4 regions of the Nocardiopsis valliformis DSM 45023 genome follow, and region 3 is predicted to be linked to each of the others. Evidence: riboswitches for the same ligand, from Rfam matches in the RefSeq annotation. Region 3 holds a riboswitch; each other region holds the start of a gene.
What was found. Region 3 has a riboswitch for thiamine pyrophosphate ahead of D457_RS0111300 (ECF transporter S component). Riboswitches for the same ligand answer to the same signal wherever they lie in the genome.

Region 1: linked by a shared signal. The riboswitch ahead of D457_RS0116180 (FAD-dependent oxidoreductase) and the one ahead of D457_RS0111300 (ECF transporter S component) in region 3 are both predicted to bind thiamine pyrophosphate.
Region 2: linked by a shared signal. The riboswitch ahead of thiD (bifunctional hydroxymethylpyrimidine kinase/phosphomethylpyrimidine kinase) and the one ahead of D457_RS0111300 (ECF transporter S component) in region 3 are both predicted to bind thiamine pyrophosphate.
Region 4: linked by a shared signal. The riboswitch ahead of tenA (thiaminase II) and the one ahead of D457_RS0111300 (ECF transporter S component) in region 3 are both predicted to bind thiamine pyrophosphate.

What each region holds. Positions count from the first base shown of each region.
Region 1 is NZ_ANAZ01000014.1:206,771-214,350, forward strand. Features, by position in the region: gene D457_RS0116160 (response regulator) at 158-811, opposite strand; gene pknB (Stk1 family PASTA domain-containing Ser/Thr kinase) at 901-2,919, opposite strand; gene D457_RS0116170 (thiazole synthase) at 3,275-4,096, opposite strand; gene thiS (sulfur carrier protein ThiS) at 4,102-4,314, opposite strand; gene D457_RS0116180 (FAD-dependent oxidoreductase) at 4,332-5,561, opposite strand; TPP riboswitch at 5,560-5,670, opposite strand; gene D457_RS0116185 (Rv2175c family DNA-binding protein) at 5,791-6,150, shown strand; gene thiE (thiamine phosphate synthase) at 6,232-6,903, shown strand; gene D457_RS0116195 (thiolase family protein) at 7,043-7,580, opposite strand, start outside.
Region 2 is NZ_ANAZ01000004.1:7,446-15,025, forward strand. Features, by position in the region: gene D457_RS0104730 (glycosyltransferase family 4 protein) at 1-283, opposite strand, end outside; gene D457_RS0104735 (DUF6457 domain-containing protein) at 496-759, shown strand; gene D457_RS0104740 (alanine/glycine:cation symporter family protein) at 963-2,381, shown strand; gene thiD (bifunctional hydroxymethylpyrimidine kinase/phosphomethylpyrimidine kinase) at 2,575-3,378, opposite strand; TPP riboswitch at 3,367-3,467, opposite strand; gene D457_RS0104750 (DUF368 domain-containing protein) at 3,547-4,473, opposite strand; gene D457_RS0104755 (acyl-CoA synthetase) at 4,816-6,537, opposite strand; gene rocD (ornithine--oxo-acid transaminase) at 6,914-7,580, shown strand, end outside.
Region 3 is NZ_ANAZ01000010.1:118,791-126,370, forward strand. Features, by position in the region: gene D457_RS0111290 (transglycosylase domain-containing protein) at 420-2,549, shown strand; gene D457_RS0111295 (glycoside hydrolase family 19 protein) at 2,726-3,613, shown strand; TPP riboswitch at 3,721-3,828, shown strand; gene D457_RS0111300 (ECF transporter S component) at 3,911-4,555, shown strand; gene D457_RS32345 (ABC transporter ATP-binding protein) at 4,559-6,151, shown strand; gene D457_RS0111310 (energy-coupling factor transporter transmembrane component T family protein) at 6,148-6,939, shown strand; gene D457_RS0111315 (enoyl-CoA hydratase/isomerase family protein) at 6,978-7,580, shown strand, end outside.
Region 4 is NZ_ANAZ01000040.1:869-8,448, reverse strand. Features, by position in the region: gene D457_RS37325 (hypothetical protein) at 1-70, opposite strand, end outside; partial or broken gene D457_RS37850 (cytochrome d ubiquinol oxidase subunit II) at 186-725, opposite strand; gene D457_RS0126900 (alpha/beta hydrolase) at 755-1,705, opposite strand; gene D457_RS0126895 (universal stress protein) at 1,962-2,888, opposite strand; gene D457_RS0126890 (universal stress protein) at 3,110-3,979, shown strand; gene D457_RS0126885 (NAD(P)/FAD-dependent oxidoreductase) at 4,081-5,349, opposite strand; gene tenA (thiaminase II) at 5,429-6,082, opposite strand; TPP riboswitch at 6,072-6,173, opposite strand; partial or broken gene D457_RS0126875 (NADPH-dependent F420 reductase) at 6,944-7,580, shown strand, end outside.

The sequences.
Region 1 (7,580 bases), on a different contig from region 3:
GTGGGCCCGGGCTCCCCGGGCCAACCCCTGCGCAAAGAAGCTTTCCGAAACTCCGGACTTTCTGACACCCGGCTTTCCGTAACACCCGTAGAGGCGAAACCAAGGCCACCACACCGCGGCTGTGTCCGGCAGTGCCGAAGGGGAGATCCCGCCGGGGTCATTCGTCCAAGCCCCGGTCGATGGCGTAGCGGACCAGTTCCACCCGGTTGTGCAGATGCAGTTTGGTGAGGGTGTTCTGGACGTGGTTCTGGACCGTGCGGTGGGAGATAGTGAGGCGGCGCGCGATCTGCTTGTACGCCAGCCCTTTGGCGACCAGCCGCAGCACCTCGGTCTCGCGCGGGGTCAGCACCGGCGCGTCATCGGAAGGCTTCTCCTGGGCCGACAGCCGCCGGTACTCGCCGAGCACCAGACCGGCCAGCCCGGGCGTGTAGACCGCTTCCCCGGTGTGGACCCGCCGGACGGCGTCCAGGAGCTCCTCGCGCCCGGCGGACTTCACGAGGTAGCCGGTGGCACCGGCCTTGACCGCGGCCAACACGTCGTCGCTCTCTCCGCTGGCCGACAGCACCAGGACCCGAGGGGGTTCGGCCAGCGCCACCAGGGCCGCGGTCAGTTCCACGCCGTTGGTGTCGGGCAGGTGCAGGTCCACCACGGCCAGGGTGGGCCGCACCGCGGGGGCGATCCGCAGCGCCTTGGCGCCGTCGCCCGCCGTCCCCACCACCGTGAGGCCTGCCTCGGTCAGGTCACGCGCCACCGCTTCACGCCACATCGGGTGGTCGTCCACCACCAGTACCCGGATCTCGTCGCCGCTCATGCCGCTGACGATAGCGCGCGACCCCCCTTCCGCACAGGGGAAGAGGGGCCGCGGTTGCTCAGGTCCGCTTTGCGCGGCTGACCGCCGGATCAGTTGTTGCCGCGGCCGTTGCCGTTCCCGCGTCTGTCATCGTCATCGTCGTCGTCGAGGTCGCCCAGGCCGATGCCGCCAGGGGTGGCGGTGATCTTGATCTTGGTGCCCTCTGGGGCGGTGCCGGTGTGCGACTGGTGGCCGATCCTGCGGCCGCCGAAGATCCGTTCGACCTCGACCTCGAATCCGGCGTCCTCCAGGGCGTCGCGGGCGTCGCGGATGGAATCACCGATCACGTCGGGGATCTCGACCTCGGGCGGACCGCTGGACACGGTCAGGGTGACGGTGGCGCCGGGACCGACGTTGGTACCGGTGTCCGGGCTCTGGCTGATCACCGTGCCCTCGTCGATGCTCTCGCTCTCCTCCTCGACCACCTCGACCGTCAGGCCCAGGTCGTTGAGGGTCTCCTCTGCGTCCTCCCGGGTCTCCCCGGCCAGGCTGGGCACCGGGATGCCGCTGCTGACGGTGAGCGTCACCGTGCCCTCGCGGTCGGCCTCCGCACCCGCTTCGGGGCTGGTGGCGAGCACCTCACCCGGGGCGTTGTCCGGGGAGTCCTGCTTCTCCTGGACGATGTTGCCCTCGTCGAAACCGAGGTCCTCCAGGGCCTTGACCGCGTTGGCGAAGTCGTCGCCCACCAGGTTGGGCATGGACACCTCCTGCGGCCCCTTGGACAGGAACACCGTCACCTCGTCGCCGGGAGATAGGCGTTCGCCGACCTCGGGGTCGGTCTTGCCGACCTGACCGGCGTCGGCCTCGTCGCTGTAGACAGTCTCGTCGGACAGCTCGAAGACCAGCCTGGCGCCGCGGATCTGCTCACTGGCGGCCTCGGGGCTCGCCCCCACCACGTCCGGGACGGACTCGAACTGGCCGAGGAGGAACCACCAGCCCGCCACACCCACGACCAGGGCCATGGCGGCCGCGCCGACCACCAGCATGCGGTTGCGCGAGAACCACGACCTGCCCTCCTCGGGGTAGTCGTCGTACCCGTCGTCGTACTCGACCGGCGGCAGGTCGGCGCCGTTCATGTCCACGACCATGGTGGCGTTCTCGGTACCCGGACCGGCGCCGCCCGCGATCAGCTGGGGCGCGGTCATGGTGGCCGCGGAGTTCGCCTGCGGTGCCACGGGGGCCAGCGGGGCGCCCGCGGCCGCGCCCGTGACGGTGTCCGGCAGGGTCCGCAGGACGTCCAGGACCTTGGCCAGGTACTGCCCCGCGTTGCTCGGCCGGTACTTCGGGTCGCGCTCGGTGGCCTTGGTGACCAGCGCGTCCACATCGGCGGGCAGGTTGGGCAGGAAGTGCGAGGGCCGCGGAACGTCCTCGTTCACGTGCTGGTAGGCGATCGCGATCGGCGTCTCACCGGTGTGCGGCTGCCCGCCGGTGAGCAGCTCGTAGAGCATGATGCCCGCGGCGTAGACGTCGCTGCGCGCGTCGGCCACGCCCTTCTCGATCTGCTCGGGCGCCAGATAGGCGGCGGTGCCCATGAGCGTGCCGGTGCGGGTCAGTCCCTGGTTGGACTGCTCCACCGCGCGGGCTAGACCGAAGTCGGCCACCTTGACCCGGCCGTCCTTGCTGATCAGGACGTTCTCGGGCTTGACGTCGCGGTGCACCATGCCGGCCTGGTGGGCGGCGCCCAGCGCGGCCAGCACCGAGGCCATGAAGTTCAGGGCCTGCTTCGGGGCCAGTCGTCCGCGGTCCTTGAGCAGGTCACGCAGGGTCTGGCCGGGCACGTACTCCATCGCCAGGAAGACGTGTCCCTGGTCCTCACCCTGGTCGAAGACCTGCACGACGTTGGGATGGGAGAGCTTGGCGACCGAGTGGGCCTCGTTGATGAAGCGCTGAACGAAGGTGGGGTCCTGGGCCAGGGAGGGGTGCATGACCTTCAGAGCCAGACGTCGGTCCAGTCTGAGGTCGTGGGCGACGTACACCGTCGCCATGCCGCCACCGGCGATCCTTGACTCGACGAAGTAGCGACGGTCCAGCGTCGCGCCTACTAGCGGGTCGGAAGTCGTCATGTCCACGGCGGAGTAGTGTCCTTGCTGCGGGGAGCGCGGGCGGTCGCGGCCGGTGGCGCGTACCCGACACCTGGTGTCGAACCGCCACGATAGCGGAATACGGTGTCAGGTCCTGCCCCGCTGTTCACGGTCGCGGCGCCCCTGTGTCCACCGTCATGGAAACCGACGAGGTCATCGGCGTGGGACGTTCGCGCCTGGGCGGTCTGTCGGTGCGGTGCCGCGGGCGGCACATACACCCCTCCCACGGTAGGGGACGGAGCCAAACCCGGCCGTGACGCCGCGCTGGACTTCTCTTTGCCCGCGCGTCCTCCCGGGCTCTGATATCCCCGACTTCCTACCGCGGGATCGGCTGCGTGTTCGCTCAGACGACGTCGGGGCTGGAGGCCTGGGCATGCCTGCGGACCGGGATGCGGCCGGCCAGTCGGGCTCCGCGCCCGGCCCGGACGGCGTCGCGCATCGCGGCGGCCATGCGCACCGGCTCCTGGGCGCGGGTCACGGCCGTGGCCAACAACACCGCGTCGCAGCCCAGCTCCATCGCCAGGGCGGCGTCACTCGCGGTGCCGATGCCCGCGTCCACGATCACCGGGACGTTGGCCTGCTCGACGATGAGCTCCAGGTTGTGCGGGTTGCGGATCCCCAGCCCCGAGCCGATCGGTGCGGCCAGTGGCATGACGGCGGCGCAGCCCAGCTGCTCCAGGCGGCGCGCCAGCACGGGGTCGTCGTTGGTGTAGGGCAGGACGGTGAAACCGTCGTCGACGAGCGCCTCGGCGGCGTCCAGTAGCTCCACGGGGTCGGGCAAGAGGGTGTGCTCGTCGGCGACCACCTCCAGCTTCACCCAGTCGGTGCCCAGGGCCTCACGCCCCAGCCGGGCGGTGCGCACGGCGTCGGTGGCGGTGAAACAACCGGCGGTGTTGGGCAGCGGCCGGATCTCGTTGCGCTCCAGGACGTCCCACACCGAACCCTGAGTGCCCGGGGTGATCCTGCGCATCGCCACGGTGGTGAGTTCGGTCTCCGAGGCCAGCAGGGCCTCCTCCAGGACCTCCAGGGAGGGTGCCCCGCCGGTGCCGGTGATCAGCCGCGAGCCGAAGGAGACCCCAGCGATGACCAGCGGGTCCTCGAGGGGTACCGCGCTTCCGGAAGCCGGTGTGTCGCCAGTGGTGCGTGTGATGGTCGTTTCGGACATGGCTGTCAGCCTCCCTGAACTGCGGTGAGTACGTCCACGCGGTCGCCTGCGGCCAGCGTGGTGTCCGCCCACACGGCGCGGGGCACCACCTCGTCGTTGACGGCCACCGCGATCCCGCCGCGGATCTCGCCGTTCCCGGCCGAGGTCAGGTCGCGCACGACTGCCTCCACCGTGGCCGCCGCGGTCTCTTGGGCCTGGCCGTTGATGATCAGTTCCACTGCTTCTCCCACGTCTCCTACTCCCACGTCCATCTGTCGGCGGCGAACCGGCGCGCGTACGGGGGAAGCGCGCCGGTGACCAGGGCCTCGGCCATGACCTCGCCGGTCACCGGGGCGAGCAGCACCCCGTGCCGGAAGTGCCCGGCGGCCAGGTGCAGGCCGGGAACCCGGGTGGGCCCCAGCAGGGGTTCGTTGTCGGGCGAGCCCGGCCGCAGCCCCACACAGGTCTCGGTGATCTCCAGCTCGCTCACCCCCGGGACGAGTTCGCGCGCGTCCCGAAGGACCTGCCAGAGCCCGCCCACGGTCAGGGAGGTGTCGTGGCCCAGCTCTTCCTGGGTCGCGCCCACGATCACCTCGCCGTCGCCCCGGGGCACCAGGTACACCGGGAAGCCGCGGACCAGGCCGCGTACGGTGCGGTTGACCAGCGAGGGTTCCCCGGCCGGGACCCGAGCGCGCAGCAGCTGTCCCTTGACCGGGCGCAGCGGTGGCACCACCGGCTCGGGTACCTTGACGCGGTCGCCCCAGCAGCCCGCGGCCAGGACGACCTGATCGGCGGGGAGAATAAAAGGTACTGCGCCGTAGGCGTCCGTTGAGGGTGGTGGCGGGTCGGCCAGGCGCACGCCCAGCCGGGCGCCGTCGGGGCCGGGGGAGGTGACCTCCTCGGCGTGTCCGGCGATCTCGCGCACCCCCGCCTGCTCACCGGCCTGGGCCAGCGCCAGCAGCAGCCTGCGCGGGTCCACGGAGTGGTCCTCGGGGGCCAGTACCCCGCCGCGCACACCCGGGGCGAGTGTGGGCTCCAGGCGTCGGCACTCGCGGCTGGTGAGTCGTTCGGTGGCGATGCCCAGGCGCTGTTGGAGGGCGTGCAGGTCGGTCAGGACCGCCAGGTCGTCGCGGTCGAAGGCGACCAGCAGTGTCCCGGTGCGCCGGTGGCCGACGTCGACACCGCTGGCTTCCTGGAGTTCGGTGACGAAGTCGTCGTACAGGCGTGCGGAGCGCACGCCGAACTCCATCAGCTCCTCCTCCCCGAACACCGCTTCGGTGGCGGGGGTGAGCATGCCAGCCGCGACGGTCGAGGAGGCGCGGGCGTCGGAGGGCTCGGTGACCGGGTCGGGTTCGACCAGGGTGACGGCCAGGCTGCGCTGTGCGGCCCGCCAGGCGGTGACCCGCCCGATGACTCCGCCGCCGATCACCACGACGGTATTGGTAGGACGAATCTGTTCGTGAGAAGGAACTTCGAAGGTGCGCATGGCGCCGTATTCCACTCCCTTCGCCGGCATGACCCGGATCAGGTTCGTGCGGTCGGAAGCGGTGAGCCTCCCTCTCAGCCGGGTCCACCCGGCTCCCGCGGGACGTGTCTGTTCAGCCTCCATCCTAGGGGAGGACGTCCAGCGGGGAGTGGTGGGGATCTCCGAGACGGACGCCTCCCACGCCGCCCGATGGTCTCCGGGAAGCGGCAGGGTGTGGCAGATTGGTGAGGTGACACAAAGCGATCGTGAACTCGACGAACTCGTCGGCGAATGGCTGACCCTGCGCGAGGCGGCCAGGCCGCTGGGCGTGAGCCCCAACCGGATCAAGACCTACATCCGTGAGAACCGCCTGATGGGCGTGGTCCGCGCCGGTGAGCTCTCCATCCCCGCTGCCTTCCTGGACGGCGATGACCTGGTCAAGGGCCTGCCGGGCACCATTGTGCTGCTCACCGACGCCGGTTTCTCCACCGAGGAGGCCCTGCGCTGGCTGTTCACCCCGGACGACACCCTGCCGGGCACGCCGATCCAGGCCATGCGCGAGAACCGGGGCACCGAGGTGCGCCGCCGGGCCCAGAGTATGGCTTTCTAGTCGTACGGAGCACGGCGTTCCAGCGACTTGCCGTGGAGACTGCCCTAGGCCGCTGGTGCTCCAGGGCCTAGGGTGGATGGTGTGAGGACCAGCCACGGAACCAGCCTGCGCAAGCGCCTGGACACATCCCTTCTGTACCTGTGCACCGACGCCCGGACCGAGCGCGGTGATCTCGCGGAGTTCGCGGACGCCGCCCTGGCTGGGGGAGTGGACATCATCCAGCTCCGGGACAAGGGCCTGGAGGCCCGCCAGGAGCTGGCCGCGCTCGAGACCATGCGGGAGGCGTGCGAGCGCTACGGGGCCATGCTCGCGGTCAACGACCGCGCCGACATCGCCCGCGCGGTGCGCGCCGACGTCCTGCACCTGGGCCAGCGCGACCTGCCGGTGCCGATGGCCCGCGACATCGTCGGCGCCGATCCGGTTATCGGCCGGTCCAACAACGACCCCGAGGCGGCCGCGCGTTCCGCGGAGGAGCCCGGGAGCGACTACTTCTGCGTGGGCCCGACCTGGGCGACCCCGACCAAGCCGGGGCGTCCGGCGGCCGGGCTCGAACTGGTGGAGCGCGCCGCTGCGCTGGACACCGACCGGCCGTGGTTCGCGATCGGCGGTATTGACCTCACCAACATCGACCGGGTACTGAGCGCCGGGGCCACCCGGGTGGTCGTGGTGCGCGCGATCACCGAGGCCGAGGACCCCCGGGCGGCGGCCAACGCGCTCAAGGCCCGGCTGACCGCCCGCGTCGACAACACCTGACCGACACTGCCACGGCCCCGGAACCCGAGAAGGGGTTCCGGGGCCGTGCTGTGTGTGCCGTGGCCCCTGCGGGAGGCCGCCCTCGGGGCGACGGCACGTTCTGGGCGGCCCGGGCATCGTGCCCGGGCGGTGGGACCGGTCAGAGGCGTTCGACGACCATGGCGTTGGCCAGTCCGCCCGCCTCACACATCACCTGGAGCCCGAAGCGGCCGCCGTGCTCGTGCAGGCCGTGGGTGAGGGTGGTAGCCAGGCGGGCACCGCTGGCACCGAGCGGGTGGCCGATCGCAATGGCGCCGCCGTTGACGTTGACCCGGCCCAGATCGGCGCCCAGCTCGTCGGCCCAGGCCAGCACCACGGGGGAGAAGGCCTCGTTGACCTCGAACAGGTCGATGTCGGCCAGGGTCAGCCCCGCGCGGGCGAGCAGTTTCTCGGTGGCCGGGATGATGGCGGTGAGCATGTACAGCGGGTCGTCGGCGGCCACCGCGAAGGAGTGGAAGCGGGCCAGCGGGGTCAGCCCCAGCTCCTCGGCGCGGCTGCGGCTCATCACGAGCACGGCCGCGCTTCCGTCGCTGAGAGGGCTGGCGTTGGCCGCGGTCACCTTCCAGTCGATCTGCGGGAAGCGGCGCCCGGTGGCCTCGTCGTAGTAGGCGGGGTGCAGTCGGGCCAGGGTGCCCAGA
Region 2 (7,580 bases), on a different contig from region 3:
CGCGGATCGCCGCGGTCATCGTCCGCCGGGCGGGCAGGCCCATGGCGAAGTCGCGGTAGACGGGCAGGGGGAGTGCGGGCATCCGTAGAACGGGGAAGCCCGCGTACGAGGAAGGGCCGTGACCGGGGGCCAGGACGAGGGCCTGGTGGCCTTTGGCGGCGAGGTGTTCCAGGATTCGGCAAACGGAGTTGGTGACTCCGTTGACCTGAGGGAGGAAGGACTCGGTCACGATCGCCACGCGCAGCGGCGGGCGGTGGAGGGTGAGCGGGGATGCGGGGGACATGCGAGGGCTCCCAACGCCGAGGTCTTGCTGCCTCTGACGCTAGGGTCGGGGAATGAACCCGGATCGCCGTGCGGGAGAACCGCGCCCGAAGGGCTGACGCGGGTTGGTCGATCAGGTGGTGACACCGCCGCACGGCCAACTGACCGCCGGGTGACTCCGGGATGGCTATGATCGCTTTATGTAATCAAATGCGCACCCTAAGGAGTCACCTGGTGACCCTCGTGGAATGGTCCGAGCTGGTCCGCGCCGAGTTGGAGCTCGCCGGAACCGACCCGCTCCAAAAGCCCGACGTCGACCGCATCCTCGATCTGGCCCGCGATGCCGCGCACTCCGTGGCCAGGCCCGCGGCGCCGCTCACCACCTACCTGCTCGGGGTGGCGGTGGGGCAGGGCGCCGACCCGCAGGCCGCCGCCGCGGCGCTCAGCAGACTCGCACTGGCCCAGGGGGAGAAACCGCCCCAGGGGCAGGAGAACTGACCGGTTCAGGGCGCCCTGAAGAAAACATTGCATGACGCAACGTTCATGTGGATCACATGTGATTCATTCGTTACGCACCAGTGTCATTCTTTGCCGATATCGCGCGGCGTTTACCAGTGCCAACGTCATTCCGAGGACGTTGGTTCCCCTGTTTCTCCAACGACTTCCTCGGCCCCACATACTCATCGAAAGGGAGATCCCCTGTGGACCAACTCCTGGAGATGGCTGACATCCTCAACGGAATCATCTGGGGACCCTTCGTCCTCATTCCGTTGCTGCTCGGTGTCGGCGTCTACCTCACCATTCGTCTCAGGCTCCTCCAGCTGTTCCGCCTGCCGCACGCGCTGTGGCTGGCTCTGGTCCGCCGCAAGGAGGACCCGTCCGTCGAGGGCGACATCTCGCACTACCAGGCACTGAGCACCGCACTCGCGGCCACCGTCGGTGTCGGTAACATCGCGGGCGCCGCGCTGGCCATCGGTATCGGCGGCCCCGGTGCGCTGTTCTGGATGTGGGTCATCGGCATCTTCGGCATGGCCACCAAGTACAGCGAGGCCCTGCTGGGCGTGAAGTACCGCCGCACTGACGCCAAGGGCGAGCAGAGCGGCGGTCCGATGTACTACCTGAAGTACGGGATCAAGGGGGGCCTCGGGACCTTCCTCGGTGTCTCCTTCGCGATCTTCGGTGCCATCGCCGCCTTCGGTATCGGCAATGGCACCCAGGCCAACACCGTCGCTCAGCAGGTGAACAGTGTCACCGGCGTCGCCCCGTGGATCATCGGCCTGATCCTGATGGTGCTGGCCGGGGCCGTCATCCTCGGTGGCATCAAGAGCATCGGTCGGGTCACCTCGGCCCTGGTGCCGATCATGATCGTCGGTTACGTCAGCATCTGTCTGATCGTGCTCGCCGCCAACTGGGCCGCGCTGCTTCCCGCCTTCCAGCTGGTCTTCGCGTCCGCCTTCACCGGAACCTCGGCCACCGGCGGTTTCGTGGGCGCGGGTGTCATGCTCGCCATCCAGATGGGCTTCGCCCGAGGTATCTTCTCCAACGAGTCCGGCCTGGGCACCGGCGGTATCGCGGCCGCCGCGGCCAAGACCACCCAGCCGGTCCGTCAGGCCATGGTCTCGATGACCCAGACCTTCATCGACACCATCATCGTGGTCAGCATGACCTGCCTGGTCATCATCACCACCGGGGTGTGGCAGGTGGAGGAACCCGAGGACGGTTCGCTGCTCACCTCGCAGGCCATGACCGAGGGGTTGGGCGCGATCAGCCCCGGGCTCGGTACGGCCGGGGCCTACATCGTGGCGTTGTCCGTTGCGGTGTTCGCCTTCAGCACCCTGCTCGGCTGGGCCTACTACGGCGAGCGGTGTGTGGAGTTCCTGGGCGGCCGCACCTTCGTGCTGCCCTACCGGCTGGTGTTCATCGGCGTCATCTTCGTCGGCTCGGTGGCCACTCTGGACTCGGTCTGGCTGTTCAGCGACATCGCCAACGGTCTGATGGCTCTGCCGAACCTGATCGGCCTGATCCTGCTGGCTCCGATCATCTCCGCCGAGACCCGGAAGTTCTTCGCTCATCCGGACTGGCGGAACCCGGACGTCATGATGGACGACGTACGAGGTTAAGCCACACGTCTGTCCGTTCACGGGGTGGATGAGGAGGGGGACCGGCCGGTCGGGCCGGTCCCCTTTCTCTGCCCCTATCCCCGGTGATCTTGCTACCAGAAGCCCGGAGCCACTGGAACCCAAGGCGCCGAAATCGCCCCTGGTAGCAAGATCACGGCTGAAAGGGGTGTTGCGACAACCAGTTGAATCCGCCTTACCACCAAAGGTGGAAATGGTGAACAGGGCCCTGGCCGCCGCCCGCGTCGATGTCGTCCGCGCGGCGCAGGGCCTCGGTGAGGTAGGCCTTGGCGTCCGCCACCGCGGTGACCGTGTCCGGTCGCTGTGGGAGCAGAGCGGCGATCGATGAGGACAGGGTGCAGCCGGTGCCGTGGGTGTTGCGGGTGTCCACCCGCCCGGCGCGGAACTCCACCGGCTCCGACTCCCCGTCCACCAGCAGGTCCACGCTCTCCTCGCCCGGCAGGTGCCCGCCCTTCAACAGGACCCGGCGCGGGCCCAGTTCCAGGAGGCGTTCGGCCTGGTCGCGCATCTCCTTGAGGCTGGTGGCCTCGGCCGTGCCGAGCAGGTCGGCGGCCTCGGGCAGGTTCGGGGTGATCAGGTCCGCGCGCGGCACCAGCTCGGTGCGCAGGGCCTCAATCGCTGAGCTCTGTAGCAGCCGGTCGCCGCTCTTGGCCACCATCACCGGGTCCACGACCACGTTCGGCAGCTCGTAGCGGTCCACGGCGGCCGCGACCGCCTCGGTGACCTCGGAGGTGGACAGCATCCCCACCTTGACCGCGTGCACGGTCGCGTCGGTGAACAGGGTGTCCATCTGGTCGGTGACGAACGAGGCGGGAACCCCGTGCACCCCGGTGACCCCGCGGGTGGACTGGGCGGTCAACGCCGTCACCACGGTCATCCCGAAGACCCCGTGCGCGGAGAACGACTTCAGGTCGGCCTGGATGCCGGCGCCCCCGCTGGGGTCGCTGCCGGCGATGGACACGACGTTGTACGCGCTCATTGGCGTTCCTTCGCTAGTACGAACTAGGGCAGGTTCGACGGGTGTGCTCTCAGCCGGGAGAACTCTCTCCGGCACCCCGCGCCGCCGGGGCCTCACGGCCCCGGCCTCGGTGTTCGTTTGTGGTGTTTTCGACTGTAACGGACGGTCTTCCGGGTCGCAGCGTCCTCCCTAGACGGAGGTGCTGTGCGGCACGGCCGCGTCCTCGCTCTGGAGCCGCTTGCGTCGCTCCCACACGATCGCGGCGACGACGACGGCGAAGCCGACCACCATCAGGGTCACCGTCACCGGTACGTCGGTGGGCGCGAGGATTTCCCGCTCCTCGTTCTGCCAGGGCCACAGGGCACGCAGGGACCCCGCCATCAGTCCGGTGAGGACCACCAGGGTCATGTGGTGGAAGTTCTCCAGCAGGTACTGGAGGATCTTCACGAAGACGGCCAGGCCCGTGATCATGCCGAGGGCGAAGGTGCCCAGGTAGACGAAGTCCAGGCTCGCTACCGCGTCCTTGGTCGGCGTGTACAGGCCGACGGTCAGCAGGATGAAGGAACCCGACATGCCAGGCAGGACCAGGGCGCAGATGGCCACCGAGGCCACCAGGAAGACCACTGCCGGGTGGGTGGGCAGGTCGGCGCCGGGAAGGCCGGTGAGGAAGAAGGTCAGGGCGGCGAAGGCCAGGGCCAGCAGGTAGTGTCCCGCGCGCCAGGTGCGCCCCGCACCGGTGTAGGGGATCCACAGGCAGGCGAGTACGAGGCCGAAGAAGACGGCGTAGGCGTACTGGGTGTACTCCTCGACCAGCGGAGCGATGAGCAGGAGCGCCATCACCAGGGCCACGGCCATACCGATGAGCGCGGGGACCAGAACCGGCCAGTCCACCTGGCGGAACTGCTCCATGGCCCGGTCCTTGCCGCGACCCCGTGGTACGTCGGTGACGTAGCGCTTGATCCCGCTGACCACGTGGCCCGCGCCGCCGATGAGCTTGTCGTAGAGGCCGACGATCAGAGCGACCGTGCCGCCGCTGATACCGGGCAGCGCCTCGGAGGTGCCGACGGCCCCGCCGCGCACCGCGTTGAAGATGTAGGAGCCTACTGACTTGGCCATGTTGTCGGGCGCGGCCCCGGGGGAGCCCCGGGAGAGGGCGCCGTCCTCCGTCCTGATGGGGCCGCCGGTCCCGTTTCCACGGCTGGCCGGCGGTCAAAGGGGTGCTGTTGTGCGCGGGTCGCCAGGACGACCGTCATCCGGTCCGATGCCCGGGCCCGCGCCGATGTTCGCCGCCCGGGCCGCGTGGAGGGGGAGGAGAGCCGTCAGGCCCCGGGCCGGGCAGCGCCAAGTCTAGCGTCGCTCGACGAAGCTAAACGCGTTTGAGCACCCCAAAAAACAGGGTTTCGGTCAGGTATGGGTGGGTCAGGTCTTTGGTCCGAAAAAGAAACCCGGCCGGAGGCCTCAGCTTCGGACGGAACCGGACAGCGGGGAGGCCGGGGACCCCGGGGTCTCACCGGCCACCGACGCGGCCCACCGGTAGTCCTGTTTGCCCACAGCGGTGCGCCGCACCCGGTCCACGAAGTGCACGGTCCGGGGCACCTTGAACCCGGCCAGGCGGATCCGGCAGTGCGCCCGCAGCGCGTCCTCGTCTGGGGCGGCCTCCGGGGCCAGCGACACCAGCGCCGTCACCCGCTGGCCGAGCGTCTCGTCCGGCGAGGGCACCACGATCACGTCCTCGACCGACGGGTGGGCCTTGAGGACGGCCTCCACCTCCTCGGGGTACACCTTCTCCCCGGCGGTGTTGATCACCACGCTGCCCCGGCCGAGCAGCACGATCGAGCCGTCCGCGGCCCGCGTGCCGTAGTCGCCGGACAGCGCCCAGCGCCGCCCCTCGGGATCGGTGGGGAAGGTGCGCGCGGTGGCGATCGGGTCGTTGTAGTAGCCCAGCGGGATCCGCCCGGTGCGCGCGATCCGGCCGACCTCGGCCGAACCCGGCGGCAGCGGCCGCAGCGAGCCATCGAGCACGGAGATGCTGCCGCCCATGGTGAAGCTGCGCCGGTCGGCGGAGGGGGTGACGGGCTCCTCGGCGGCGCTGTCCTTCGCGTCCGGGGCGGTGGCCGAACCGCACACGCCCGTCTCCGAACCCCCGTAGGCGTCGGCCAGGGCGACGTCCTCGCGCCAGGCCCGCCACAGCCCGCGCACCGCCGGGGTGAGCGGGGTGCCGCCCGAGCGCACTGAGGTGAGTTCGGGGCACAGGTCGGGCTCGGTGAGCAGGTGCCGGGCCAACGGGCGCGCCATCGCATCACCCACCAGCTGCACCGCGTGCACACCCTCCCGGTGCACCAGTTCCAACACCCGGTCCGGGCGGAAACTGCGGTCCGTGGACAGCACGATGCGCTTGCCGCACAGCAGCATGCTCAGCGCGTTCCACTGCCCGGCCGCGTGCATCAGCGGGCCGAGCACCAGCATCCGCTGCGGGAAGCAGGCGGCGGCACGGTCGGCCACCTCCTGCGGGTTCCGGGCGCGCGGGGTGCCCGGGGCACGCCGCTCCACGGCGGCGCGGAAGATGTCCGCCTGACGCCACAGCACACCCTTCGGGTAGCCCGTGGTGCCGCCGGTGTAGAGCAGGTAGTGGTCCTCGCCGCTGGTCTCGGGGAGCCGCACCGGTTCCTCGACTCCGTCGGAGCCCAGACCATCCGTGTCCTGCGCAGCGAGCGCCTCTTCGTAGTCCGCACCGCCGAGCGAGGCGTCGCGCTCCGAACCATCCTCCAACAGCAGCACGTGCCGCAGCCGGGGCAGATCGGGCAGGACCGCCGTCACCGTCGTGGCCAGGGAGTCCTCGGCGATCAGGGCCACCGCGTGCGAGTCCGAGAGCACATGCCGCAGTTCGCCCGCCACGTACCGGTAGTTGACGTTCACCGGTACCGCGCCCGCGCGCAGCACACCCAGGAACGACTCCACCCACTCGGCGCGGTTGAACGACAGGATCGCCACGTTCTCACCGGGGCGCACACCGGCCGAGACCAGGTGCCGGGCCAGCCGGGTAGAACGGTCGTTCAGGGCGCGGTAGGTGAGCCGCCGGGGACCGGCGACCAGCGCGATCCGCTCCGGGACGGCGTCGGTCACCGCCGCCATGAGGTTGGCGAGGGAGAAGGGGGTGTCCGGGGACGCGTGAGGATGCACGTCTGATGACCTCCCTGACGATGGTGAACGGCCGTCCTCGGCGCATCGAGCTCGCGGCGGCTGTAGCTGGTTAGGAGCGAACGTACCCCTCAGGGACGACCTCGATCGCCGCAGGGGCTGTGTACCGCGTCACCTGCGTAACCGTCCCCCGTCACCCCCTGCCGCGGACCGGCCGAACAGTGCCCGCTCAGCGCGGGTGCGGGTCGGGGTGACGCGTGGATTTCGGGCCCGGGCGCCGAGCGGTGATCTCTGCCACCCCTTGTGTGCTCACCGGATCATCTGCTCAACTCTTGGGGATCCCGCCGCGGGGGCTCTACCGGGCTCCACGGTGGGTATCTACTGTCTGACATCGGTCAATGGTGATCGGAGCGGCTAGATGACCACCCAGAATCTGGGACAGCAGGACTCCGTCGGAAACCCCGGCGGACAGGGACTCTCCAGCGCGGACCACATCGAACTCGCACAGTCGAGGTCCGCCCACAACTACTCACCCCTGCCCGTGGTGATTGCCGAGGGCCGTGGCGCCTGGGTGACCGACGTGGAGGGAAAGAAGTACCTCGACTGTCTGGCCGGGTACTCGGCCATGAACTTCGGCCACCACAACCCGGACCTCCTCGCAGCCGCGCACGCCCAGCTCGACCGGGTGACGCTGACCAGCCGGGCCTTCTACAACGACCAGTTCGGCCCGTGGGTGAGCGCCCTCGCCGACATGGTCGGCAAACAGAAGGTCCTGCCGATGAACACCGGCGCCGAGGCGGTGGAGACCGGCATCAAGGTGGCCCGTAAGTGGGGCTACGAGGTCAAGGGCGTCGAGGAGAACCAGGCGACCATCGTCGTGGCCGGGGCCAACTTCCACGGCCGCACCACCACGATCATCTCCTTCTCCTCGGACACCGAGGCGAAGACAGGTTTCGGTCCCTACACGCCAGGCTTCCGCTCGGTGGCCTACGGGGACGCGAAGGCCATCGAGGAGGCCATCGACCACACCACGGTGGCCGTGCTCATCGAACCGGTGCAGGGCGAGGCGGGCGTGATCGTGCCGC
Region 3 (7,580 bases):
CCAGTCGGATGTTGGTGGGGGTGCTGGGGTGGGTAGGGATGACCGAATGCACCCCGTGGGTGCGGGGCCGTATTCCGGACATCCCCTTGTGTCCGATGGAACCTCGTACGTTGCATTGGCCCCATATTCGGTCGCTCTGTCGCTGGGGTGGTCGAGTTCGTTGGCTAACTCATCTTGATGTCAAGAAATAGGCCAGTGGATTTCAGGTGATGCGTCCGCGTGTGTGTTACTTGGGCGTTCTGAGAGCTTTGCCGTGGATTGAGGAAGCTTTTCGGTGACACGCCCGATTTGACGGAGTTCCCTTTGCGTGCGCCCTGCGAGGGTGGTCGATGGAGTGGCCGCCCCCGTGGGGCGGCCCGCGCACGACGTAGGGGGACGACGTGAGCGAAGCGAGCCAGGGAGGCCTAGGAGGGTCTTCCATGAAGGGGTTCCGGGGCTGGTTCCGGGGGATCCTGGAAGAAGTCGACCGGAAACGCGACGCACGCGGCACGGTCCTGCGGCTGTCGGGGCTCGGGGTCGTCGCCGGACTCCTGTCGGCGGCCCTGGTCATGCCCTGGGCCGGCAGCACCGGACTGGTCGCCAGGGACGCGGCGGCCAGCTTCATGGCTCTGCCCGGCGACATCGAGGTACCGCACCTGTCCTCGCGCATCCTGCTCACCACCGACGACGGAACACCCTTCGCGGAGGTCGCCGAGCGCGAGCGCGAGGTCATCGGCCTCGACGAGATCAGCCCGTGGGCGACCAAGGCCCTCATGGCGATCGAGGATGACCGTTTCTACGAACACAGCGGCCTGGACCTGCGCGGTGTGCTGCGTGCCGCGACCCGTACCGCCCAGGGCGATATGCAGGGCGGTTCGACCATCACCCAGCAGTACGTGAAGAACCTGCTCATCGAGACCGCCGAGAACGAGGAGCAGGTCGAGGAGGCCAGCGCCCGGACCCTGGGCCGCAAGCTCACCGAGCTGCGCTACGCCATCGACATCGAGGAACGCCTCACCAAGGACGAGATCCTGGAGGGCTACCTCAATCTGTCCTACTTCGGCGCGGGTGCGCACGGGATCGAGGTCGCGGCCAAGCGGTACTTCTCCGTCTCCGCCGCCGACCTGGACCCCGGACAGGCCGCACTGCTGGCCGGGCTGGTGCGCGGGCCCTCGTTCTACGACCCGCTCAACAACCCCGAGGACGCGCTGGAGCGCCGCAACCTCGTGCTGGATCGGATGGTCGCCACCGAGATGCTCAGCGCAGAGGAGGCCGACGAGCACAAGGTGAAGGATCTGGGGATCGACGCCACCCCGCGCGGCGGCAGCTGTTCCGAGAGCGACTACCCGTTCTACTGCGACTACGTCATGCGCTGGCTGCGCAGCTCGGACCTGCTCGGGGAGACCGTCGACGAGCGCGACCAGCGCCTGGTCCAGGGCGGGTTCACCGTGCGGACCGCGCTCGATGCCGCCGCCCAGGACGCCGCCCAGGAGGCCATCGACAAGCGGGTCCCGCACGAGGACTCCACGAAGTTCGCGGCCCAGGCGCTGATCGAGCCCGGTTCCGGCCGGGTGCGCGGCCTGGCGCAGAACCTGCGCTACGGGTTCGACGACGAACAGGTCGGCACGACCTCCATCAACCTGTCCGTGGACCGGGCCGACGGCGGCTCCACCGGCTTCCAGGCCGGGTCGACCTTCAAGACCTACACGCTGGCCGCGGCCCTGGAGAAGGGCATGGGGTACGGCACCAGCTTCAACTCCCCCAAGAGCATGTCGGTCAGCGGCATGGCCAACTGCGAGGGCGGCACGATGACCTCGTGGAACGTCCGCAACGCCGGGGAGAGTGACGAGGGTAGCCACAACATGATCAGCGCGACCAAGGGGTCGGTGAACACCTACTTCGCCCAGCTCCAGAAGCGCGTGGGTCTGTGCGCCACCGCGAAGATGGCCGAGAAGGCCGGGGTGCACCGCGCCGACGGTGAAGAGATGGGAGTGTGGAGCTCCTTCACCCTCGGTGACCAGGAGGTGTCCCCGCTGAACGTGGCCGCCTCCTACGCGACCTTCGCCGCGCGCGGCGAGTACTGCGAGCCCTACCCGGTCCGTACGGTGACCGACGACGGCAGCGGTGAGGAGCTCGAGGCCAGCACCCAGTGCGAGCAAACCGTCAAGCAGGAGGCCGCGGACGGGGTCAACCACCTGCTGCAGCAGACCTTCAATGGCGGTACCGCCAACGGTCTGGGGCTGGGCCGTCCGGCCGCGGGCAAGACCGGTACCACCGACAGCGCCGCCTACGCCTGGTTCGCCGGGTACACGCCCAACCTGGCCTCGGCCGTGGTGGTGGGCGACGTGCGCGGCGGTGAGCAGAACCCGCTGCAGGGCGTGACGATCGGCGGCCGCTACTACGGCATCGTCTACGGCGGCACCCTGCCCGGCCCGATCTGGCAGGAGACCATGCGCGGAGCCACCGCGGGGCTGGAGGCCGAGAGCTTCGCCGGTTCGCCGAGCTCCTTCGGTAACCCGAACGCCGCACCGCCCAAGGAGAAGGAGGACGACTCCGACTCCGACGCATAGGCGCTGTTCCCTGCAAGCGGGGGAGGGGCGACCCCTGGAGCCCGGGTCGCCCCGTAACCGTTTTCAGTAAACCGTGTCTGGGGATCTTGACAGGTCTAGACCACTCTTGCTTGGGTGACGTCACCCCCTCGCGGCGCGCGATCGAGCGCGACGCCGCGCCCTAGGAGTGTGTTCCCGTGATCCGACGTCTCCTGAGCCAGCTGACCGCGATCGGCGCGATCGCCGCTGTGCTCGTCGCCCTGCCCACGGCCGTCGCGCAGGCCGCTTCCTGCGCTGGCGCCTGGAACCCTGACACCGTCTACACCGGCGGCGGCCAGGCCTCTTACGAGGGCCGCAACTACACCGCCCAGTGGTGGACGCGGAACGAGCGCCCCGGCGCCTCGGACGTCTGGGCCGACCAGGGCCCCTGCGGCACCGACGGAGGCGGCGAGCAGCCGGGGCCGAGCGACTTCCTCGTCAGCGAGGCCCAGTTCAACCAGATGTTCCCGCACCGGAACCCCTTCTACACGTACAGCGGACTCGTCGACGCCCTGAGCTCCTACCCGGGCTTCACCAATACCGGCAGCGTCGAGGTGCAGCGGCGTGAGGCCGCCGCGTTCCTGGCCAACGTCAGCCACGAGACCGGCGGGCTGGTGTACATCAGGGAGATCAACGAGGACAACTACCCGCACTACTGCGACTGGAGCCAGCCCTTCGGCTGTCCGGCCGGCCAGGACGCCTACTACGGCAAGGGCCCGATCCAGCTGAGCTGGAACTACAACTACAAGGCCGCCGGTGACGCCCTCGGCGTCGACCTGCTGAACAACCCCTACCTGGTCGAGCAGGACTCGGCCATCGCCTGGCGGACCGGTCTCTGGTTCTGGAACACCCAGTCCGGCGCCGGGACGATGTCGGGGCACACCGCCATCGTCGACGGCCACGGCTTCGGCGAGACGATCCGCTCCATCAACGGCTCGATCGAGTGCAACGGCGGCAATCCCGGTCAGGTCCAGAGCCGCATCAACACGTTCACGCAGTTCACCCAGATCCTCGGCACCACCACGGGATCGAACCTGAGCTGCTGACCCGCTGCCGCCCGCGCGCACGTCACTGGGCGGAACCTCCAAGTAAGAACAAGGAGGGCTGTGGGTTGAAAACATCCCACAGCCCTCCTTGTTGCCTCATAATGGAGTGATTCCGACAGGGGAGCGCGTGAGCGCTGAGAGTGCGGCACCCGGCCGCAGACCCTTACACACCTGATCTGGGTCATGCCAGCGAAGGAAGTCGTAGGAAACCGTCATCGTGCGCGCGTCCCCGTGCGCACAGGTGGCGCTCTTGGCCACATGGGCCCTCGTCACCTCCGACGAAGGGACTTGACCAGCATGAGTACCGAAAGCGGTCGCGAGACCGACCCCGAACAGACCGGCACCGAGCGGATCGGGTTCGTCCAGGGCGTCCAGGCCGGACTGCGGAGCTGGCGCACCGTAGACATCGTCGTGGCCGCCGTGATCGGCGTCGCCGTGGGCGTCGTCTTCTGGCTGTGGAACATCGTCTGGTCGGTCACCACACCGCTGTTCGTCGCCTTCCCGCCCGGGCAGGCCGTCGTCTACGGCATGTGGCTGATCTCGGGCGTGCTCGGCGGCCTCATCATCCGCAAGCCCGGGGCCGCCCTGCTCACCTCGATCGCGGCCGCCTCGGTCTCCGCGGTCCTGGGCACCCAGTGGGGCATGCAGGTCATCCTGGACGGTGCCCTTCAGGGCATCCTGCCCGAGCTGGTCTTCCTCGCCTTCGCCTACAAGCGCTGGAACATGGGCGTGGCCGTGCTCGCGGCCGCTGTCGCCGGTCTGTCCCCGGCCCTGCGCGACAACATCGTCTACAACGTCACCTGGCCGCTGCACTACCAGCTGACCTACGGGGTGATCGTGGTGATCAGCGCCGCGCTCATCGCCGGTGTGGGCGCGCGCCTGCTCACCACCGCGCTGGCCAAGTCCGGCGCACTGGCCCCCTTCCCGTCGGCCAAGGGCTGACACGTGGCCGCACCGAACGCACGCGGCGGGAGCAGCGCGAGCCCGGGGAGCGGAGTGCGGGTGGAGCTGTCCGGCTGGGGTTGGAAGCACTCCGGCCGCGACACCCACGCTCTGCGCGGGGTGGACCTGACCATCGAACCCGGGGAGCGGGTGCTGCTGCTCGGCGCCTCGGGCGCGGGCAAGTCCACCCTGCTGCACTCCCTGGCCGGGCTCACCGGTGAGGACGCCGCCATCAGCGGCGATCACGAGGGCTCGCTGCTAGTGGACGGTGAGCCCGCGAACCGGAGCCGGGGCGGGGTCGGGCTGGTCAGCCAGGACCCCGAGACCCAGCTCGTGATGGCCCGGGCCGGGGACGACGTCGCCTTCGGCCTGGAGAACCTGGGTGTGGACCCGGAGCTGATCTGGCCGCGGGTCGAGGCGTCCCTGGACGAGGTCGGTTTCCCCTACGGGCTCCGGCACTCCACCGGAGCCCTGTCCGGCGGCGAGAAGCAGCGCCTGGTCATCGCGGGGGCGCTGGCCATGCGGCCACGCCTGCTGCTGCTGGACGAGCCCACCGCCAACCTCGACCCGGCCGGGGCCGAGCTGGTCCGCGCGCTGCTCGCCCGGCTGCTCGCCGAGACCGAGGCGACGCTGGTGCTGGTCGAGCACCGGGTCGCCGAGGTCGTGGAGCTGGTGGACCGGGTCGTGGTGGTCGAGCCCGGTGGCGGCGTGATCGCCGACGGCACCCCGGGAGCGGTGTTCGCGGAGCACGGCCGTTCGTTGGCCGACCAGGGCGTGTGGATCCCCGGGAACGAACCCGACCCCGGGCTCCGACCCGCCCCCGGCGGGGCGCCCTTGGTGGAGACCGTGGACGTCACCGCGCGTACCCCCTTCCAGGTGGGCGTGCGGGCCGCGCCCCGCAGGGTGGTCCTCGAGGACGTGAACGTGGCGCCGGCCGCCGGGACGGCCACCGCCCTGACCGGTCCCAACGGCGCGGGCAAGTCCACACTGCTCACCATGCTGGCCGGGCTGAGCAAGCCGTACCGGGGCCGGGTGCTGCCGCGCGGACCGCTGGCCGAGGCGGACCGGCGCCCGCTCGTGCGCTGGCCCGCCCGCCGCCTGGCCCGGCACGTGGGCACGGTCTTCCAACACGCGGAGGACCAGTTCGTCACCCCCACCGTCCGCGACGAACTCCGCTTCGCGCCGTTGCGCGCGGGGATGGGCGAGCACGCGACCGAGGCCTGGGTGGGCGAGCTGATGGAGCGGCTGCGGCTGACCCGCCTGGCCGACGTGCACCCGTACACGCTCTCCGGCGGGGAGAAGCGGCGTCTGTCCGTGGCCACCGCGCTGAGTTCGGGCCCCTCGCACGCCCCGGACATGCTGGTCCTGGACGAGCCGACCTTCGGCCAGGACACCCGCACCTGGACGGAGCTGGTGGAGCTGCTGGGCGCGCTGCGGGCCGAGGGCCGGGCCGTGGTCATGGCCACCCACGACCAACTGCTCCTGCGCCATCTGACGGACGTACGCGTGCGGGTGGCGGACGGGCGGGCGGTCCAGTCCGGTCAGGGTTCGGGCAAGCAGGCCGCTTCCGACGCGGTACGAGAGGGGAAGGCGTGAGAGCGGCACATGACACTCGCGGGACGAGCGGGGACACGCTCACCCTGGACGTGCCCGAGGACGGGGGAGCCCGCTACTGGCTGACCGGTCTGAACCCGGCGGCCAAGCTGCTGGCCGCGCTGGCGATCGGGATCGGGCTGATCCCGGCGGTGGACGCCGTCACCGGCGGCGTGGTGCTCTTCGTGGTGCTGTTGACCGTGCCGTTCAGCGGCGTGGACCGGCGCACCCTGCTCGTGCTGGGCGGGCCCTTCCTGCTGATGGGGCTCAGCAGCGGAGCGGTCAACTACCTGTACGGCGAGCACGGTCTGGAGGGTGCGGTGGGCGCCGCGGTGCGCCTGCTGGCCATCGCCCTGCCCGGGCTGCTCGCGGCGGTCAGCAGCGACCCCACGGAGATGTCCGACGGGCTCGTGCAGCGGCTCAAGGTGCCCGAACGCCCCGCCATGGGCGTCCTCGCGGCGCTGCGGCTGATCCCGCTGCTCGCCGACCAGTGGCGGACCATCACGCTCGCCCGTCGGGCCCGCGGGCTGGAGGCCGGACGCAACCCGTTCCGGATCGTCTCGCTATTCTTCGGGCGGCTGTTCGCGCTGCTGGTGCGCTCCATCCGCACCGGAACCCTGCTGGCCACGGCGATGGACGCGCGCGCCTTCGGCACCGGGAAGCGTACCCACGCCCGGTACAGCCACTGGCGCAGGGCCGACACCCTGCTGCTCGTGGGCACTGCCCTGCTGCTGGTCGGCGCCTACGCGCTGTCCGCGCGGCTGGGGACCCTGGTGCTGCTGTTCGGCTGACCCGGGTGATTAGGTAAGCAACTGACACTGACGTCGAAGTGAAGAAGGTGTGCAACGTGGGCGAGTTCGTGCGCGTCGAGGCCGACCCGGAGAACCCCGGTGTGGCCGTCATCCGGATCGACCGGCCCAAGGCGCTGAACGCGCTGAACGGCCAGGTCACCCAGGAGATCGCGGAGGCGGCCGCGGCCGCCTCCGCCGACCCTGCCGTGCGCGCGGTGGTGCTCTACGGCGGTGAGCGGGCGTTCGTGGCCGGGGCCGACATCAAGGAGATGGCCGACCTTACCCACGCGCAGATGCTGGAGTACTCGCGGGCGCTGCAGAACGCCCTGACGGCGGTCGCCCGCATCCCCAAGCCGGTGGTCGCGGCGATCAGCGGCTACGCGCTGGGCGGCGGCTGCGAGCTGGCGCTGTGCGCGGACTTTCGGGTCGCGGGCACCAAGGCCAAGCTCGGCCAGCCGGAGATTCAGCTGGGCGTCATCCCGGGTGCGGGCGGCACCCAGCGCCTGCCGCGCCTGGTGGGCCCGGCCAAGGCCAAGGACCTGGTGTTCAGCGGCCGGCACGTGCGTTCGGACGAGGCCAGGGAGATCGGCCTCGTGGACGAGGTCGTGGCCGACGAGGAGGTCTACTCGGCCGCCGTCGCC
Region 4 (7,580 bases), on a different contig from region 3:
TGTTGGACAGCAGGTATGAGGTGGCCGGGGCGAGCGCTGCCACCGTCACCACTGCGAGGAACACGGCCATCGGGTACATCTTGTCCGGCCCAGGCGTGGCGCCGGACGAGCGCGCGGCTCTCGGGGACACACAACAGGTGGGCGCTCACCCCGACCCCGTAGGTGCCGAACACGGCCACCACCACGGGGATCAGCGCCGCCCCGGTCACCGTGAGGGCCGGGCCTGACATGCCCGAGGGCAGGGCGCCGACCACCAGGGACCAGGAGACGGCCAGGCCTGCGCTGCCGGTGAAGACCATGGCGTCGCACCCCGCACGCCAGCGGTCGGTGGTTCCGCGGGCCCGGAACCACACCCCGGCGTCACGGACGACCCAGCTGGTGAGCAGGGCGAGGACCAGGGGGTACAAGGCGCTGAGGACCTCGCCCTCCACGTATGGGTAGACCCCGAACATCAAGCCGCCCACCGCTACCAACCACACCTCGCTGAGCAGCATCACCGGTCCGACCCGGGACACGAGCCGGCGGCGGTACCCGGCGGTCCGGCCCAGGAGGGGCAGGCAAAGGCCCACACCGATGACGGCGCCTTCGAGAAGCACGTAGCGGCTGTTCGCCCGCTGCTCCTCCGGTCGTCGGCGCCAGCGCGGTCCCGCCCGGAGCGGATGCCCCGCGCGGACGGGATCACGGCAGATTGTATTGTTTCGAGCACTCTCCAAAGTTGGCGACATGCCCGCCGGGAGCGGAAGCGCGGCTCCTGTCAGAGCGCCGGGGGAGCGCTCTCCCCGAAGGCCGAACGGAGCGCCTCGGTCTGTGCCCGGTGGAACTCGCGGGACAGGTCCACCTGGGGCATCGCCGCCTCGAATCCGTGGAAGGCCCCCGGTACCACGGCCGTCCGGCAGGGCACCCCGGCCGCCCGCAGACGTTCGGCGTACGCCAGGTCCTCGTCGTGGAAGAGGTCGAGTGTGCCCACCCCGATCCAGGCAGGGGGCAGGCCGGACAGGTTCTCGCGCCGGGCGGGGGCCGCGTAGGGGGAGATGTGTTCGCCCCCGGGTTCCTCGCCGAGATAGGCGCGCCAGGCGTACCGGTTGCTGCTCACCGACCACAGCCGGGTCGGGAGCCGGTCCAGGTCGGTGCGCAGTGCGGTGCGGTCGTCCAGCATCGGGTAGACGAGCAGCTGGAAGACGGGCTCGTGGCCGCCAAGGTCATGGCACATCAGGGCCAGGGCCGCGGTGATGCCACCGCCCGCACTGGCCCCGCCGATCGCGATCCGGCCGGGGTCGACGCCCAGCCGGTCGGCGCTGTCCACCGTCCAGGAGAGGGCGGCATAGGCGTCCTCGACCGGAGCCGGGGCGGTGTGCCGGGGCGCTTTGCGGTACCGGAGGGAGACCACGGTGATGCCCAGCTCCCGTGCGAACTCGATGCTCCCCCGCTCGTCCTGCACCGGACTGCCGAAGAGGTACCCGCCGCCGTGGGTCCACAGCAGCGCGGGGGAGGGCGTCGTCAGCGAACGGGGACGGTAGACCCGAAGACCGAGCGGCGGCGCTCCCTCGGGGCCCGGGACGGTGTGCTCCTCGAGCGAGAGGTCAGCGGGCGCCGGTCCCGGTCGCATACGGTCGGTGAGCCGTTGGGCCAGCCGTGCCGTGCGCGGCCCGAAGGTCGGTGTGGGCAGGAACCGGGCGCGAGACAGGTCGGGGTGCAGCGGGGACATCGGGTTCCTCGGATGGTGGCGGAGGGATGAAACGGCGGATCCGTCCGGGCCCGCCGAACGAAATCGGCCGGGCCTGAGCCGACAGGAGCGGGCGGCTGCCGGAAGAGCGCTCTTCGGGGAGCGGACTTCCAGGTGGGAGAGCGGCCCCCCGCTTTTCGGCGCGTGATCCCCCCCACACACAGGAGAACTCCTCCGCGGCCGGGGACGTTCCCCGGCCCCGGAACCGTGCACCGGGCTCCGGGGCCGGGAGGGGTCGTCAGCGTCGTGGACGGGGGTGCTTCGGCAGTACTACGACCGGCACGGTCGCCGTGTGCAGCACGCCCTGGCTCACCGAACCCAGGAGCAGGCCTCGCACGCTGCCCCGCCCCCGGGAACCGACCACGATCAGGTCCGCGGACGCCCCCGCCGCCACGATGGCCTCGGCGGGGTCCTTGCCACTGCGCAGGACGGAGACCCCCACGTCCCGGCTCTCACCGTCGGTCACCTGTGCCAGCATGTCCGCGACCATCTCCTGGGAGCGCTGGTCCAAAAGGTCGTCCGGGGGCGACCAGCCGCCCCGGGCCAGGGACTCGGAGTCGAACGGCAACGGCACCTGCCAGCTGTGTACGACCACGACCGAGCCGTCCTCCACCCGTGCGGCCTCCCTCAGGGCGAAGGCCAACGCACGCCGGGAATTGTCGGAACCGTCCACGCCGACCACGATCCGGCGCGGCGGATCAGAGGGCTTGGTCCCCGCGGTACCGGGGACCACCGCCACCGGGCAGTCGGCCCGCGCCGCCAGCCTGACGCTCACCGAGGAATCCAGCGCCGAACGCGCCGCGCCCAGACCGCGCGAACCCACGACCAGGAGGTCTTCCGGTGAGCTTCGACGCAACAGCGCCGTGGCCGGGTCCTCCAACGCCAGGACTTCCTCCACCCGCAGTTCCGGGTGCGCACCGTGCACGTGCCCGGCCGCCTCCGTCAGGACCCGACGGCCCTGCTCGGTGACCTCCTCCGGCGGCGGGAACCGGGTGGGTCCCGCGTAGACGGACATCACCAGCGGCATCGCCAGCGCGTACACCACGTGCAGCGGCCAGCCGCGTCGCTCGGCCTCCGCCGCAGCCCAGAGCAGGGCGGCGGCGGCCGTCGGTGACCCGTCGATCCCCACCGTCACCTTCGGTTCGACCAACTCGTGCTCCACCATCGACAACTCTCCTCGGTCAGCCGTCAGCGCTGTGGACCCTGTGGTCCGCTCAGCAGTCTTGCACCAGAATCGCTGCGCTCCCAGTAGGGGTACGGGGAGCGGCCTCCGGCCTGTCCTTTCCATGACCTACGGCCCTGCGAAACGCGGGCGTCCGTCTCTGCCCCGGAGCGCCGCCCGCTTCTAGGATCAGGGACAGGGCGTGCACGAGTGGGGGAGGAAGAATGGTTCCGCGAACACGTGCGGCCGTCGTCGCCGCTTTCGACGGCTCACCTTCGAGCGAGCGGGCTCTGGACTGGGCCGCGGATGACGCGCGGCGGCGAGGGCTGCCCCTCCGTGTCGTCTACGCCTTCACCTGGCCGCTCCATCACGCGCTGCCCCGTGGCCTGCCCGGGTTCGACGTCGATGAGTACGCGCGCCGCGTCATCGACCAGGCACGGCAGCGGGCGGTGGAGCGCGTGCCCGAACTGGAGGTGGAGGCCGAGTACTTCACCGCCGACCCCGAACCGACTCTGCTGCTCGAGACCCACAGGGCCCACACGCTCGTCGTCGGGGCCGGTCGGATGAAAGCCGTTGACACGGTGCTGCCGGGCTCCATGGCCATGGAGCTGCTGGTCGCTGCCTCGTGCCCGGTCGTCGTGGTACCCGACCGTGAACCGGGCCCCGCCCACAGACGTGTCATGGTCGGTGTCGACGGCTCCGCCGACGCCCGAGCGGCCGCGGAATGGGCGTTCACGGCGGCCGACGCCCGAGGGGCGGTACTGCGCGCGGTCTCGACCGCCCCGGTGCGGGAACACGGCCGCGAGGAAGCGGGTCCGGGTGTTCCGGAGCCGCTGGCGCGGGCACGCCGGACGCTGTCGGAGGTGGTCTCCGATGTGCGCGGGCGCTGGCCGCGGGTACGGGTCGAAGAGGTCGTTGAGGCGGGACACCCGGTGCAGGTGCTGTCCGCGCTGTCGCAGGACTGCGACCTGACGGTGGTGGGCACGCGCGGCCGGGGCGGTTTCGCGGGGCTGCTGCTGGGGTCGGTCAGCCGGAGCGTGATCTCGCACAGCCGCTGCCCGGTGGCCGTGGTGCGCGCACCACGGAAGGCGTGAGAACCGCCGGATCCGGTATCGGTCCGACCTGCGCGGCCGAAGCGACGTCCGGGAGCCGCCTCTGCCCGGGCCCGCCGTCCGCCCGGTAACGGACCCCCGGGTCATCCCGGCGCCGTACGGCCCGCCAGGTCGGCCAGTACCGCCGCGGCGGCCCGCTCACCACTGACCATGGCGCCCTGGATGGAGGGGGTGTCGCGGTGGTCGCCGGCTACGTAGACACCCTCTCCCAACCGCACCGGGAGCCGGAGGTACCCCTGCGGCGCGGGCGCTGAGGGCAGGGCGTCCGGTATGTGCACGGTGCGTACGTGCTCCCAGTGGCCGTGGTGCGTCCCCAGGACGCGGGCGGCCTCGGCGCGCACCACGGCCTCGTCCGGCTGCTGGGACCCTACGACGGAAGAGGCGATGAGCGACCTTCCCGGAGGGGCGTAGGAGGGTGCGGTGGCGGTCATCACCATCACCCCGGACAGCCGGAGCCCGCCGCTGCCGGTGCGCCCGTCGACGTGCAACAGCGGGTCCTCGTGGGCGGTGACGGGCCGGGTGTGGAAGTAGGTGGTGGTCGCGTTGGTGTCCGTTGCGTCCAGGTCGGGGAGGAGCCGCCGGGCCTGGGACGGGCCCACCGCCACGAGGACGGCGCGCGCCCGCACGGCGGACCCCTCGGCCTCGACCCGGCCGGGGGCCACCGAGCGCACCCGGGTGCCCAGGTGGATGGACGCTCCCGAAGCGTTGCGTGCCAACTGCTCCGGAACGGCCTGCATCCCAGCGGCCGGGACTGTCAGGGCACCCCGGACGAAGGAGCGCCAGACCAGGTCGTTGACCCGGCTGGACGTCGAGAGGTTCTCATCGAGGAAGACACCTCTCAGGAAGGGGCGCACCAGGGTGTCCACCGCGCGCTTTCCCAGGCCCCGGCGCCGGAGTTCGGTGAGTATGTCCGTCTCGGGGCGCTGCTTGAGGCGCTCGGCGGGCAGTAGCGCGTTCTCCGCGACCATACCCACGAGACGGAACAGGTCCGAGGCCCGGACGGTGTCACCGGAGAACAGCGACAGTGCGGACAGGGCACCCGAAGGGGAGGGGGCCAGCCTGAGCAGCCCCCGGTCGGTGCGCACGGCCATCCCCTTGGGGAAGGCCGCAAGGTCCAGCGCCTCCAGGTCCAGACGACGGCGCACGGCGGGATAGCCGGTGTTGAGGACCTGGAATCCGCGGTCCAGGACATAGCCGTCCGCCACGGTGCCGCCGACCCGGCCGCCCACTCTGTCCTCAGCCTCCAGGACAGCCACGTCCAGCCCCGCGCCCGCGAGGTCGGCCGCCGCCACCAGGCCGGCCGGCCCCGCCCCCACGATCACGACGTCACAGTTGCGCGGTAGCTCGGTCATCGCACCAGCCTACGCAAGCGGTTCCCGCCCGCCGGGCCGAATCGCCCGGGCACCGAGGGTCGGCCGGCGCCGCCCCCGGTCATCGCGGCCAGGCCTCCCGGCGCCAGGCGGCGTCCCAGAACATCCACTCGTAGTTCGTGGCCCGCACGAACGCCTCGCGCATCCGCGCCACCGTCGCCTCACCCGCACCCTCGGCGAGCCGGTCGGCGATCGCCTTGACCTGTTCGGTGGACCTGGCGAACTCCTCGTCGCCGTAGGTGGCGATCCACTCGCCGTAGGGGTGCTCGGCGAGGTCCCCGGCCTTGGCCATGAGCCGCTCCCCGACGTCGGTGTAGACCCAGAAGCAGGGCAGCACCCCGGCCACCAGTTCGGGGTAGCCCTGGGTGTGCGCGATCGAGAGCACGTAGGAGGTGTAGGCGGTGCAGGTCGGTGAGGGCCGAACGTCCTCCCCGATACTGCCCACGCTGCCCTCGTGCAGCGAACTCTCCACCATGATCGCGCCGTGCGCCGCCTTGGCGAAGAACGCGATCTCGTCGCTGGTCTCGGCCTTGGCCGCCGCCGAGGCCAGAGCGCGCGCGTATCCGCGCAGGTAGAGGGCGTCCTGGATCATGTAGTAGTCGAACCGTTCCCGGCTCAGACTCCCGTCCCCGATCCCTTGGACGAACGGCAGGACATCAATGGCGTCTCGTGTCGACGCGGTCTCCTCCCATACCCGGGCACAGAAACCAGTCATCAGGCGATCCCTTCGCTAGCACGATCCAGAGCAGGTTCGACGGGTGTGATCTCAGCCCCGGCCGTTCGCCGGGGCACCCCGTGCCTGCGCCGGACCCTACCGGCTCCGCTCCGGCGCAAGGAGTTCGGGGCGAGTCCGGCCTCCCCCCCCCGGCCCCAGGGACTACCCCGCAGGCGCAGGGACGAGGACCACCCCGGGCCGGTCGAGGGCGTCGATGCCGGACTACCCCCGCAGACGCGGAGACGGGCAGCACCTGCCGGACCACCCCGGTCACCAGGGGACTATCCCCGCAGGCGCGGGTGTCCAGCGTCATGGGACTTGATCTGAGAAAGGTCTTTGACCAGCAGCGGATCATCTGTTCCGGCGCGGTCATGATGAGAGTCCGACAATCGGTCAGCTCTTTTTCGCTGCCCGTCCCGAACATGAATCGTTCGCAAGAGCCGCTTCTGCTCGCGGTAACCAGCACGACCAAAGGGCCTCGCGTAACTTCCGCGCGGCCGGGTCAGTGAGGGGACCCCGTCCACGGCGCCGTCCCCGCGGGCCTGGGCCAGCCAAGATGAGGAAGGCGGCGGCGCTGTGCCGGTACTTGTCGCGAGTGGACGCACCCAGGCCGGTGGTCGAAGCCAGTTGGTCGGTGAGGGAGGCGAGCTCGCCCGCCAGATCCTGAGAGAGGTCGTAAGTGTGCCGCGGCCGCCCGGTCCGTGTGTTTCCAGAAGTCCATGGTCACCTGCTTCCTTTCGGACACGCCTCACCCACCGCTGATTTGCCCCTGACACGGGTGTCAGGTTCTAACGTGGCCAGGCGCTCCGTGCGCCAACGTGCGCACGGACGCCGGACGGCCACCACGAGGAAGAGGAGCAGACGATGTCGTCTCTGGGGATTATCGGAAGCGGGAACATCGGAACCGCGATCGCGCGGCTGGCGGTCGCGGCGGACATCGACGTGGTGATCGCCAACTCACGGGGTCCGCAGAGCCTGACCGGTCTGGTCGAAGAGCTGGGGCAGCACGCCACCGCCGCCACCGTGGAGGAGGCCGCCCGTGCGGGGGAGGCGACCGTGCTCAGCATCCCGCTGACCGCCTACAGCGCTCTACCCGAAGGACTGCTGCGCGGGCGGACGGTGCTGGACACCGGCAACTACTATCCCTTCCGCGACGGTCGCATCGCCGAACTCGACTCCGAGGAGATGACCACGACCGAACTCGCCCAGCGGCTCCTGCCCGGCGCCCTGCTGGTCAAGGCCTTCAACAACATCATGGCCCACCACATCCCCCAGCTCGCCCGCCCGGCCGGGGCCGCCGACCGCAGCGCCCTGCCCATCGCCGGTGAGGACCCCGGCGCCAAGGCCCGGGCGGCCGCGCTGATCGACCGACTCGGCTTCGGCACCGTCGACGCCGGAACTCCGGCCGAAAGCTGGCGCTTCGAACCCGAGTCCGATGCCTACACCCGGATCTACCTCGCCGATCCCGAGGTGCCGCCCGAGCAGATGATGCAGGCCC